Regions from separate parts of the Leisingera sp. MMG026 genome, predicted to be linked through region 2. Evidence: riboswitches for the same ligand, from Rfam matches in the RefSeq annotation. Region 2 holds a riboswitch; each other region holds the start of a gene.
What was found. A riboswitch is a leader RNA that binds a small molecule or an ion and turns the genes downstream of it on or off. The one in region 2 is predicted to bind cobalamin.
Positions count from the first base shown of each region.

Region 1: it holds a riboswitch for cobalamin, as region 2 does, so the genes downstream of both, L1069_RS15470 (ABC transporter substrate-binding protein) here and L1069_RS13605 (aromatic ring-hydroxylating dioxygenase subunit alpha) in region 2, are expected to answer to the same signal.
Region 3: it holds a riboswitch for cobalamin, as region 2 does, so the genes downstream of both, L1069_RS12520 (DUF4198 domain-containing protein) here and L1069_RS13605 (aromatic ring-hydroxylating dioxygenase subunit alpha) in region 2, are expected to answer to the same signal.
Region 4: it holds a riboswitch for cobalamin, as region 2 does, so the genes downstream of both, L1069_RS13350 (DUF1636 domain-containing protein) here and L1069_RS13605 (aromatic ring-hydroxylating dioxygenase subunit alpha) in region 2, are expected to answer to the same signal.

Region 1 is NZ_JAKFZM010000027.1:58,348-61,550, forward strand. Features, by position in the region: gene L1069_RS15465 (iron chelate uptake ABC transporter family permease subunit) at 1-781, opposite strand, end outside; gene L1069_RS15470 (ABC transporter substrate-binding protein) at 778-1,788, opposite strand; cobalamin riboswitch at 1,930-2,123, opposite strand; gene L1069_RS15475 (DeoR/GlpR family DNA-binding transcription regulator) at 2,327-3,106, opposite strand.
Region 2 is NZ_JAKFZM010000022.1:40,382-43,584, reverse strand. Features, by position in the region: gene L1069_RS13615 (TetR/AcrR family transcriptional regulator) at 1-487, opposite strand, end outside; gene L1069_RS13610 (dihydrofolate reductase family protein) at 491-1,027, opposite strand; cobalamin riboswitch at 1,300-1,502, shown strand; gene L1069_RS13605 (aromatic ring-hydroxylating dioxygenase subunit alpha) at 1,607-2,842, shown strand; gene L1069_RS13600 (hybrid-cluster NAD(P)-dependent oxidoreductase) at 2,847-3,203, shown strand, end outside.
Region 3 is NZ_JAKFZM010000019.1:94,528-97,730, forward strand. Features, by position in the region: gene cbiM (cobalt transporter CbiM) at 1-582, opposite strand, end outside; gene L1069_RS12520 (DUF4198 domain-containing protein) at 593-1,378, opposite strand; cobalamin riboswitch at 1,519-1,734, opposite strand; partial or broken gene L1069_RS12525 (IS3 family transposase) at 1,853-3,022, shown strand.
Region 4 is NZ_JAKFZM010000021.1:68,915-72,117, forward strand. Features, by position in the region: gene glpD (glycerol-3-phosphate dehydrogenase) at 1-802, shown strand, start outside; gene cobO (cob(I)yrinic acid a,c-diamide adenosyltransferase) at 908-1,543, opposite strand; cobalamin riboswitch at 1,594-1,797, shown strand; gene L1069_RS13350 (DUF1636 domain-containing protein) at 1,893-2,303, shown strand; gene cobW (cobalamin biosynthesis protein CobW) at 2,306-3,203, shown strand, end outside.

The DNA.
Region 1 (3,203 bases), on a different contig from region 2:
GCGCGGTGGCAAAGATCAGGATAACTTGCACCCGCCGCACCGGAATACCCAGCGAGGCCGCTGAATCGGTGCCAAAGGTAAAGGCATCCAGCGCCCGCGCATGGAACCGGCAGACGACCCAGCCCGCCAGCGCCAGCGGCACTGCCAGCCACACATCCGGCCAGCGCACCCCGCCCATATTGCCCATCAGCCAGAACATGATGCCGCGGGCCTGATCGGCGTTGGCGGACTTTGCGATGATAAAAGCAGTCAGCGCGTTGAACAGCTGCGAGCCTGCGATGCCCGCCAGCACGATCTGCGCTGCCGCAGCGCGGCTGCCGCCTGCTCCGGCGGCCCGGGCCAGAACAGCAACAAAGCCAAAGGCCAGCAGCGCGCCGTTAAAAGCGCCAAAGGACAACGACAGCGCACCGCCGCCAAGCCCTGCAATGGTCACCGCAACCGCCCCGGTCGAGGCGCCGGCGGAAATGCCCAGGATATAGGGATCCGCCAGCGCATTGCGCAGCAGGGCCTGCAGCACCACGCCCGCCACCGCCAGCGCCGCCCCGCAGGCCCCCGCCACCAGCGCCCGCGGCAGCCGGTAACTCCAGACAATGCCTTGATCTATCGGATCAACCGGCAGCCCTGCCCCGGCCAGTTTATTGGCCAGAACAGACAGGACAAGGTCAGGCGCAAGCGCGGTTTCCCCGATCATTGCGCCTGCCAGAACCGCTGCAACCAGCACCGGCAAGGCCAGGCACGCGCCCTTGACGCCCTGCCATGTGATTGCAGCGGCTGCACTCACTGGCTGGTGCCGATCACGCTGAGTTCAGCAGCCAGATCCTCCAGCGCCGGAATGGCACGGATGGTGGCATCCATCGCCTGGGCGTCCATCACAACGATGCGGTTGTTTTTGACTGCATCCATCTGGCTCGCCACCGGATCATTGCGCAGGAAGTCCAGCTTTTTCTCGAAGTCATCCGCGGCAAAGCGGCGGCGGTCCATACGGGCAATCACAATCACCGTCGGATTGGCCTTGGCGATGGTCTCCCAGCCGACCGTCGGCCATTCCTCGTCGGTCTCAATAACATTGCGCAGCCCCAGCTGCTGCATCATGTAGCCCGGCGCGCCCTTCTCGCCTGCCACAAACGGATCGCTTTCCATTTCCGGCGAAGAGAACCAGAACACAGCGGAAGCATCTTCCAGTGCGACCTTCTGCGCCTTGGCAACAGCTGCCGCCTCGCGGGCCTTATATTCGGCGACCAGCTCGGCGCCCTTATCGGCTTCGCCAAAGATCGCCGCCAGTTCCTCGATCCCCTGGTACAAGCTGCCGGTGGTGAACATCTGCGTGCGGGTGCCGTCGCCGCCGGTCGTGTTGTCCTTGCCGACGCAATCGGCGGGCATCACATAGGTCGGGATGCCCAGATCATGAAACTGCTCGCGCTTGGCAACAACACCTTCGGGGCCGACGTGCCATTCGTACTGCGCCGCCACCAGGCCGGGGCGTTTGGCCACGACGCTTTCAAAGCTCGGATCGTTGTCGGCCAGGCGTTCCACCTTGGCATTCAGGTCTGCGTATTCGGGCAGCACGTCATTGAACCAGACCGAGGTGCCCAGCACCTTATCGCCCAGCCCCAGCGCGTAAAGCACTTCGGTCGCCGCCTGGCCAACCGTCACCGAAGACGCTGCCGGCGCCTTGAATGTGACCGACTGGCCGCAGTTTTCAATGGTCAGCGGAAAGGTTTCGCTGGCCGCCGCAGCCTGTGCGGCAGCGATGAAGGAAAGGCCGATCAGGCCGGAACGCAAAAACATGATATTCGATCTCCATGTGTCAATGACCGGAGAACGGGTGAAAGGGCATTGACCGGTAAGGCTGAGGGTCTGCCCCCCGCTTGCGGCACCGGAAAACGGCGGCGCATCTTACCGGCAACCTCCCCGGACAACCCCGCCCGGTGTCTTTCGGTTTTCACCGGCAGGTCTCCTGACTGGCGGGTCAATGACTGTGCCGTCTTCCCGGACCGTTTTGGCCCAGTGACGTCATGGCACAGCTCTCGCCGCCTACAGTTGCGGGGGCAGTTCCGTTTGGCGCCGGCAGGCACCGCGGATTCCCTCTTAGCCCTTTCGGGACCGGTAAAGCGCGGGTAGCCCATCCCTTTCGCTGCGGCAAGAAAAAGTTACTTTGCAGCAGAAATTCTGCGAACCGGGCACAGCAGGCAGCCTATGGACGACGGTTTCCCAAGCCACGGCCAGATGGAAAATTCCAGCACAAGCTGCTCCAGGGATGGGACACCCATCGGCCGCAGCCGCAAAAGCGTGGCTGCAAACTGTCCTGAACCATATCGCAGCTCCGTTACTCGACCACGATCAGATCGGTATCCATCGCCTTGAGCATGTCCTTGACGGCCTGCGGCGGCTGCGCGTCCGTATAGAAGACTTCGAATTTGGTATCCTTGCCGACCGACACCGGCGCGCGCTTGTTGAACTTGTCATGATCGGCCACAACAATCCGGACCTGCGCATTGGCCGCCGCGACACGGGCCAGATTTGCCTCTTCGAGATCATGCAGCATGAAGCCCTGTTCGGCATTGATCGCCCCGGCCGAAAAAATGGCAAACTGCACGTTCAGCCGCCGCACCAGATCCAGCGCCTCGGCCCCGAAGGCACCGCCGTCATGCGGGCGCAGCTCGCCGCCCGCCAGAAACACCCGGTTGTTATTGCGCGAGGCAAGCGCATGGGCCACCAGCACGGAATTGGTCACCACAAAGAGGTTTGACCGCTGCCGCAGCTCCTGCGCCACATAAGCGGTGGTGGAACCGACGTCCAAAAAGACCGAATCCCCGTCGCTGATGGTCTTGGCCACCTCGATGGCCAGACGCTGCTTTTCTGAGGCGTGGGTATCCATCCGGTTTTGCAGCGGCAGCTCGTTCACATCTTCAATCAGATGCACCCCGCCGTGCACCTTGCGGACCGCTTGGGCATCCTCCAGCGTGCGGATGTTTCGCCGGATGGTTTCATTCGACACGCCCAGCCTGCCGGCCAGATAGCTGACCCGGCAGGACCCCCCCGCCTGCTGCAGCGCCCGCAGGATTTCCTCTTCACGCTGGTTGGTGGTCTTGCGGCTTTTGGTCATTGGGCCTCCTGTTGCGTTGCTACGTCAGAAAGCCACAAAAAACAACACATGAGCCGTTGATGCGGCGCTGACAGCCTCAAAACGCCTAATTTTTGAG
Region 2 (3,203 bases):
GTGGTGCCGCGGCGGCAGCAAAGGCGAAACCGTGTGTGTAATCCACCAGCAGGCAGAGAATGGTGCGGGCCTCTGCGCCAGATAGGTCTGCGGCGGTGATTTCCGCCTCGATCAGCCGGGTCAGCCCGGTCAGGGAGGGGCCGATCTGGGCCGGGTTTTCCAGGATGCACTTTGCAAGCTCCGGATGCTTGGTCACCTGGGCGCAATAGCGGGTCATCAGATCGCGCAGCCGCAGTTTGGGCGTTGCCGCTTCTGACGGGGTGTCTGAACCTGCAAACGCAATGGCGACGAGGGATGCAATCATCTCGTCCTTGGTTCCGGCGTGATGGGCAACGGCCATCGGGGTGACGCCAAGCGCCTTTGCCAGTGCTTTGAATGTGAGGGCCTTGCTGCCGCCCTCATCGAGCAGCTGCAGGGCCGTTTTCAGCACATCATCCTTGCTGAGGGTCCGGCTGCCCCTGGGCGGGCGGCCCATGCGCGGGGGCATTGGTCAGGCTACCCGGAACGTGGTCTGGACCATGCCGGTGGGCAGGATGCGGGAGCTTGCCGCCTGGAGGTCGATGTCCCGGTCCAGGCTGCCGAACAGCGGAATGCCGCTGCCGATCAGAATCGGGACCGTTGTGATGGTCAGATCGGCGATAAGCCCCTGGCGCAGGAAGGACTGCACCATCCGTCCGCCGTCGATATAGGCGCGGGTCCAGCCCTCTTCTTGCAGCTCCTGCATAAGGTCTGCGGGCGCGGCGGTGCTGAGGCGCACCTTGTCCTTCAGCTCCTCGGGAATGTCCTGTTCGGTCAGGCTGCTGCTGAGGACCACAACAGGTTTGCTGTAGGGCCATTGGCCGAACCCGAGCAGGGTGCGGAACGATCCGGTTCCCATGACCAGCCCGTCGACGCTGTCCATGAAGGCGGCAAAGCCGCCATCGTCATCTTCGGCAACAGGCTGTTTGTGCAGCCAATCCAGAGAATGGTCCTGGCGGGCCACAAAGCCGTCGAGGCTGGTGGCGATGAAGACGTGGCCGGTGGTCATCGGGTTCTCCTGTGCATGCGTTTAATTATACAGCATATAATTAAGCGCATGCCGCGTTCCAAGGGGCTGGCGCAAGATTCACTGCGTGCGAATCGATTCGGTGGGATCAGCCGCGGGTAACCGCATGAAAGATAAGCGCTTGCCGCAAACGGGCTGGCGGATGCCGGTTTGAGTTTCTGGACATCCCTGTCCCGCCCGGCGCGGCAAACCTGCATGTCTTATTCCGGTTTCGCCGGGTCGGTTTTGTTTCCGATGGCGGGAAATTTTTCGGGCAATACCGCAGATAGCAAGGTGCCGTCCTTCGGGGCGGAGAATTGGGAAGCTGGTGAAACTCCGGCACTGCCCCCGCAACGGTGACCCCGGGCAAGGCATGGCAAACAACCACTGAAGCCAATGGCTTCGGGAAGGTGCCAGGCCCCGCCGCCAAAGCGGCCCCGGGACAGTCCGGAAACCAGCCTTGCCATGAAAACGTCAACCGCGGACGGCGGCGGGGCGGTTGCGGCGCGTGTCCGCAATCCCTTTGCCTATGCCTGCACCCAAGCCAACACGCCGCGGGGATGCGGCAGAGGAGAGAAGCAGATGCTTCACGACAGCGAAATTCTGGCCAAGCTGATGGCGCGGCAGAAAAACTATTCTCTGGAACAGGCGTTCTACACCGATCCGGGTGTTTTGGATCTGGACATGCGGCAGATCTTCTACCGCGAGTGGCTGTTTGCCATTCCCGCCTGCGAAGTGCCGAAACCGGGCAATTATGTGACCCATCAGGTGGGGGCCTATAACGTCATTATCGTGCGCGGCACTGATGGCGAAGTGCGTGCTTTCCACAACGCCTGCCGCCACCGCGGTTCGGTTGTGTGCAAGGCGAAAAAGGGCAATTCGCCCAAGCTGGTCTGCCCTTACCACCAGTGGACCTACGAGCTGGACGGCAAACTGCTGTGGGCGCGTGACATGGGGCCGGATTTCGATGCCTCGAAACACGGGCTGAAGCCGGTGCATTGCCGCGACCTGGCCGGGCTGATCTACATCTGCCTGGCGGATGAGGCGCCGGACTTCGACGCCTTCGCCGACGTCGCCCGCCCCTACCTGGAGCCGCATGATCTGGGCAATGCCAAGGTGGCCTTTGAAAGCTCGATCATCGAGAACGGCAACTGGAAGCTGGTCTGGGAGAACAACCGCGAGTGCTACCACTGCGGCGGCAACCACCCGTCGCTGTGCCGGACCTTCCCCGAGGACCCTTCGGTCACTGGCGTAGAGGGCGGCGAGACCCCGCCGCATCTGCAAAAGCACTTTGACCGGATTGAAGCGGCAGGTTGCCCGGCGCAGTTCCGCATGGATGCGCGCGGCCAGCACCGGCTGGCGCGGATGCCGCTGAATGAGGGCGCGGAAAGCTACACCATGGACGGCAAGGCGGCAGTGGCCAAGCCGCTGGGCCGGGTGCCCTTTGCTGATGCCGGCACGCTGCTGAAGTTCCACTATCCGACCACCTGGAACCACTTCCTGCCGGATCACTCCCTCGTGTTCCGGGTCACTCCGATCAGCCCGACCGAAACCGAAGTCACTACCAAATGGCTGGTGCACAAGGATGCGGTCGAGGGCCAGGATTACGACATCAAGCGCCTGACCGAGGTCTGGATGGCGACCAATGACGAGGATCGCATTGTGGTCGAAGACAACCAGCAAGGCATCAACTCCCCCGCCTATGAACCCGGTCCCTATTCCGAGGTGCAGGAAAGCGGCGTCATCCAGTTCTCCAACTGGTATGCTGAACACCTGACCCGCGCGCTGACCGGCCGCCATCTGATTGCGGCGGAGTAAGATTATGGGATTGCAGGCCAATTTTGAGACATTGGACGAAACCCTGGCGTGGAAGGACGACGAGATGCTGGAATGCGTCTCGGTTGTTCCGGAAGCGCCGAACACCGCCACCTTCAGCTTCCGCGCGCCGTCGGGCGCGTGGTTCAAGTACCAGCCGGGCCAGTTCCTGACGCTGGAGCTGCCGGTGCCGGAAGGGACAGTCTGGCGCACCTACACCATCAGCTCGTCGCCCTCGCGGCCCTTGTCGATCTCGGTAACGGTCAAGGCCCAGGGCGACAGCATCGGCACCCGCTGGATGCTGGACCATCTGCGCCCCGGCAGGATCCTGCGCGCCTCCGGCCCGGCAGGGGTGTTCACCCTG
Region 3 (3,203 bases), on a different contig from region 2:
GGGCTTCACACGCCGCGCCAGGAAAATGGCAGCACCGGACAAAAGCGCTTCGATGATCACCACCGGGATATGGGAAAAGAACACCAGTTTCGCTGCCAGGACAAACTCATCGCCGGACAACATCAGCGAGACTGCAACAGCAAGTGTTGTGGCAGCAATGGCCGCGCCGCCGCCGATACCGCCCCAGATGGCGCCCTGCAGAGGCGAGCCGCGGGCCACCAGCGGTCGGAAAATCAGCCCGACCAGAACTGCAGGCAGGGCGATGTTCACGGCGTTCACGCCCAGCACGGTCAGCCCGCCAAAGCCAAAGAACACCGCCTGCAGCAAGAGGCCGACAAACAGGGCCGGAAAGGCCGCCCAGCCCAGAACCAGCCCCGCAAGCCCGTTCAGGATCAGGTGAACCGAACTCGGCCCGATCGGGACATGGATCAGGGAGGCCACAAAGAAACTGGCCGAAAGAACCCCCGCCGCCGGAATACGTTCCAGCGGCAGGCTCCGCAGCCCCATGGCGATACCGCCGACGGCGGCAACCGCGCCGCCGATCACAACCGGATTCGACAATGCGCCGTCTACGATATGCATGGTGCTATTCTCACTTCAGCTCTTCAGCGTGGATCCACAACACAGCGTCCTGGCTGAGTTCCTTGCCGTCATGCTCAGTCGCCGGGCCGGAGCCGAGAGCAGCAAAGCCCCAGTGGCCCGCTTTCGGAATGCCAAAGGAAAAGACGCCATTCTGGTCTGCAATCGCAACGATGGCGCCGCCGGACATCGGCTGAACCGTCGGGTTGGTTGTGGAAAAGGCCGCAAGGTCAGGCTCTGATGCCATGAATTCAACCTCGATTTCGGCACCAGGAACCGGCTTGCCATCCGCCAGCACCTGACCTGAGAAGGTAGAGCCGACAATGACGTTATAGGGCTTGTTCAACGGCAGGATCTCGGTTTCCAGGCCCACCGGCTGATCCCAATCGGTGGGCAGGGTGTTGCGGTTCAGCACGACTTTGGAAATCTGCTGAATATAGATGTCTTCGCTTTCCTCATAATAGGGCGCGGGCACAGTCACCACCACATAGTCGCCCGAGCGCTTGACCGGAACCGACGCCCTGTAGGCGGCGGCTTCGTTCTCCGCGCCCTTGAATGTGGCCGGTTCCAAGCGGTCCGAAAGATCAACCTTTTCGCCCTTGTGAACCATAAAAAATTCTTCAGGTTTGCCCATGTCCATCACATGGCCGTTTTCCAGCGGGTGCCAGAACACCAGCCCCATCGGCACATCGCCGGGCTTCCCGATCAGCACGTTTTCAGTGTAGTTCAGCTGGAAATGCGCCGATGCGGTGACCGGCAGGGATATGGCCAGAGCTGCAGCCAGATAATTCAGTTTCATTTCGTCCTCATTCGACGACACAGGCGCACCTGCAATCAGGAATGAACAACGGGGAGAGTGGCACGGAGAAGCCTGAACGGCAGCCGCGCCAGACGCGCACCCCGGCGTCCGGTGGAAAAGGGCAGACACTCCGCTAGCGAAGTCTTTGCCCTGTGTCCGGCAGGTCTCCTGACTCGCGGGTCTTGGTTCGGCTGGCCTTCCCGGGAAAGATCCCAGTGGCATGTTCAGCGTCACTCACCGCTCACAGTTGCGGGGGCAGTCACGGATTTGGTCCCTAATGGGTACGCCGCACCGTGTTCCCTATTTCTTCCGCTGCGCATTGAAACACTCGCGGAACCGGTCACACTTGCTGAATGGCAAAACCATTTTACTGAGTCAAGCTTCCCGTCTTCTGTTCAATTGCCGAATGAGTGGACCTGTCGCGGTTTGATGCCGCCCCTTTGATAGCATTTACTGCACCAAAGGAGACGAAGTATGGGCACGAAACGGACGGACGAATTCCGAGCTGATGCGGTGCTCATAGCGCTGACCAGCGCACTTACACGCAAGCAGGTTGCTGATGATCTTGATGTTGGCCTGTCAACGTTTGACAAATGGATCACGGCACACCGAGACACCGGTGTAGTGTCGAAGGAGGATTTGAGCCTTGCCAAAGAGAATGATCGGCTTCGGCGCGAGAACCGCATTCATAAGGAGGAAAGGGAAATCTTAAAAAAGGCCACGGTGTTCTTCGCGAGCCAAAAGCCGTGAGGTTTAAGTTCATTGAAGAACACCGAAATCAGTTTCCAACAGCACGCTTGTGTAAGGTAATGGACGTGAGTGCGCGTGGTTTGCGTGCATTCCGCAGCCGCCCTGCCAGTCGCAGGCAGAGATCTGATCTGGTGACATTGGCCCACATCAAGGAGCAATCGCGTGTCAGCCTGGGCAGCTATGGTCGGCCACGCATGACTGAAGAGCTGAAGGAGATCGGCCTGAATGTTGGGCATCGGCGTGTGGGCAGATTGATGCGACAGAACGGCATATCCATTGTTAGGACCCGCAAACACAAGGCCACGACGGATAGCGACCACAAGTTCAACATCGCACCCAATCTGCTGGATCGGAACTTCATTGCCGACCAACCAAACCAAAAAGTGGGCTGGCGATATCAGTTACGTCTGGACCCGTGAGGGTTGGCTATACCTCGCTGTCATCCTGGACCTGCATTCTCGGCGGGTCATCGGTTGGGCCATCAGCAATCGGATGAAGCGGGACTTGGCGATCCGGGCGCTGAACATGGCTATAGCCTTCAGATCACCGCCTATGGGCTGCATTCATCATACGGATCGTGGATCGCAATACTGTGCTCATGACTATCAGAAAATCCTGCGACAACACGGGTTCAGCGTGTCCCCCTCTCATGCATGTAAACATGCACTGCCGGGGCAGTGGATGAGCGGCAAAGGAAATTGCTATGACAATGCGGCCGTCGAGACCTTCTTCAAGACGATCAAGGCAGAGCTGATCTGGCGAAGGTCATGGCCAACGCGACGGACAGCGGAGATGGCGATCTTTAACTACATAAACGGCCTCTACAATCCGCGCCGACGGCACTCTGCCTTAGGCTGGAAAAGCCCAGTCGCGTTCGAACGGAAAGTGGCTTAAACGAGCACCTGGGGCGGCACGAAACCGCGACAGGTCCAGAGTCACTGCGCGCATTGGTGGAGCGGATCGTGCTGACGCCTGCGTCGGCGGGCGCTGGCCTGGATCTGACGCTGGAGGGGGATCTGGCCGGTCTCTTGCGGCTTGCGGCGGGTGCGGAAGGCGCGGACACGAAGAAGGCTTC
Region 4 (3,203 bases), on a different contig from region 2:
CAGCCATATCGTGGTGCCGAAATTGTTCGACCATGGCTGCTGCTACTTTTTCCAGGGCACCGACGGGCGGATCATCTTTGCGATTCCATACGAGACGGATTTCACCCTGATCGGCACAACGGACGCCGACCATCCCGATCCGGAAACCAAACCGCACTGCACCGAGGCCGAGCAGGACTATCTGGTTGATTTCGCATCGCAATACTTCGAACAGCCGCTCAGCCGCGAAGACATCGTCTGGACCTATTCCGGCGTGCGCCCGCTCTATGACGACGGCGCCAGCTCGGCCACTGCGGCCACCCGCGAATATGTGCTGACGCTGGACCGCGCGCAGGCGCCGCTGCTGAATGTCTTTGGCGGCAAGATCACCACCTACCGCAAGCTGGCCGAGGCCGCGCTGGCGAAAATCGGCGATGTGTTCCCGCAAGTGCCGTCTGACTGGACCGCAGGCGTGGCCCTGCCCGGTGGTGATTTTGCAGTGGCGGATGTTGAGACGCTGAAAACGAAACTGGCGGCAGACTATCCGTTCCTGACGCCCTATTGGACCGCCCGGATGATCCGCGCTTACGGCACCGAAGCCTGGGACGTGCTCGGGGACGCCAAATCCGCCGGTGATCTGGGGCGGGATTTTGGCGCAACCATCACCGCGCAGGAACTCGACTGGGCGATAGCCCGCGAATGGGTGCGGTCAGGCGACGACTACCTGTGGCGGCGCACCAAGCTGGGCCTGCGGCTGGACAAGGCGCAGCGCGCGGCAGTGGATGCCTATATCAGCAAGAAAGCCGCCAGGCTGGCGGCTTAGAGCTAAGGGACGGGCCAACCCGAAGGGAGGCGCAATCGCGCCGCCCCGTGGGGGCGGGTTGGCGCGGCCCGGCCTATCGGCCGGGCGGGACATTCTGAAAGCGTCTTAAAACTCCACGCCCTTCTGCGCCTTCACACCGGCGCGGAACGGGTGTTTGACCTGCCCCATCTCGGTCACCAGATCGGCAATCTCGATCAGCTCTTCCTTGGCGTTGCGCCCGGTCAGCACCACATGAGTCATCGGCGGCTTCTGCTCCACCAGGAACTCCAGCACTTCTTCGAGGTCCAGATAGTCATAGCGCAGCGCAATGTTGATCTCGTCCAGCAGCACCATGGTGTTGCGCTCATCCAGAATCATCTCCTTGGCCTTTTCCCAGCCCTTCTGCGCGGCGGCAATGTCGCGGGCCTTGTCCTGGGTCTCCCAGGTAAAGCCTTCGCCCATTGCGTAGAACTGGCACCGATCGCTGAAATTCTCCTCGATCAATGTCCGCTCGCCGGTCTGCCAGGCGCCCTTAATGAACTGCACCACAGCGGACGGCATCCCATGCGCGATGCAGCGCATGATCATCCCGAACCCCGACGAAGATTTGCCCTTGCCCGGCCCGGTGTGGACGATAATCAGGCCCTTTTCGCCCTCCTTGGTCTTCATCATCCGGTCGCGCGCGGCCTTTTTCTTGGCCATCTTGGACGTATGACGGGCGGCTTCTTCTTCTGAGATGCCGGTTTCAGACTTTTCGCTCATTGGGGCTCTCCAGCTGTTTGACCCATGTCTTGACAAAGAAGGGCACGATAGCGCAAGGGGGTTCAGCTGGTTCCTGTGAAAACAGGCGAAGAGGGAATGTGAAGGCTTTCGGGCCGAAGCACAGCCGCCCCCGCGACCGTGACCGGATGAGGCCGCCATGCCACTGGGTGATCCCCGGGAAGGCAGGATGGCCGGCAAGGCGCACGCCTTGGCATCCGCAAGCCGGGAGACCTGCCAGCGAAGGAGAGATCAACGGGCAGACGGGGTGTTCTGCGACCGGGTAAGGGGCTCGCACGACTGGCCCCTTTTCGGCCATCCCGCACGCCCTGCCGCGACAGGAGACGCGCCAATGGCTGACGACATGGCAGGCCAATCTGCCAGCACCCCGGGACCGGTCACCCTGACCGTTTGCCTCACCTGCCGCCGCGAGGGCGCCGACCCCGAGGCAGCACGCCCCGGCGCCATCCTGCATGCAGCCTTGGAAGAAGCCGGAATGCCCGAAGGCGTCCGTCTGCGTGGCGTCGAATGCCTGTCGTCGTGCAAGCGCGGCTGCGCTGTTGCGCTGATCGGCGGCGAAGAACGCTGGACTTATGTCTACGGCGACCTCGACCCGGACCAGCATGTCCCCGAAATTCTGGAAGGTGCTGCGGCTTATGCCGGCACCGCTGATGGCGTCGTGCCGTGGCGCCAGCGCCCGCAGACCTTCCGCAAACAATCCGTTGCCCGCATCCCGCCGGCCAAGTTCTTCTCCGAGGAGTAATCATGAGCGATCTCAACAAGATCCCCGTCACCGTCATCACCGGTTTTCTGGGCGCAGGCAAGACCACGCTGATCCGCCACCTGATGCAGAACCCGCAGGGTAAGCGCCTGGCCGTGGTGGTGAACGAATTCGGCACTGCCGGCGTGGACGGCGACATCCTGAAATCCTGCGCCGATGACAACTGCCCGGCGGAAAACATCATGGAGCTGGCCAACGGCTGCATCTGCTGCACCGTGGCCGATGACTTCATCCCCACCATCGAACAGCTGATGGCCCTGCCCGAAAAACCCGACCATATCGTGATTGAGACCTCCGGCCTAGCCCTGCCGAAACCGCTCTTGAAAGCGTTTGACTGGCCCGCCATCCGCTCCCGCATCACCGTCGACGGCGTAATTGCCCTGGCGGACGCCGAGGCGGTCGCCAAAGGCCAGTTCGCCCCCGATCTGGACGCCGTGCAGGCCCAGCGCGAGGCGGATGACAGCATCGACCACGAAACCCCGCTCAGCGAAGTCTTCGAGGATCAGATCTCCTGCGCTGACATCGTGCTGTTGTCCAAGGCCGATCTGGCCGGCGACGCAGGCGTCGAGAAGGCCCGTGCCGTGATCGAGGCCGAGGCACCCCGCAAGCTGCCGATCCTGCCGATGAGCGAAGGCGTCATCGATCCGCGCATCATCCTGGGTCTGGGTGCTGCTGCCGAAGACGATCTGGACGCCCGCCCCAGCCACCACGACGGCCACCACGACCACGAGCATGACGATTTTGAAAGCATCGTTGTCGAAATGGGCGAAGTCTCCGACCCCGAAGCGCTGCAGAATGCCATCGTGAAACTCGCCCGCGAGCGCAACATCCTGCGCGTCAAAGGCTATGTCGCGGTGGAAGGAAAACCGATGCGGATGCTGG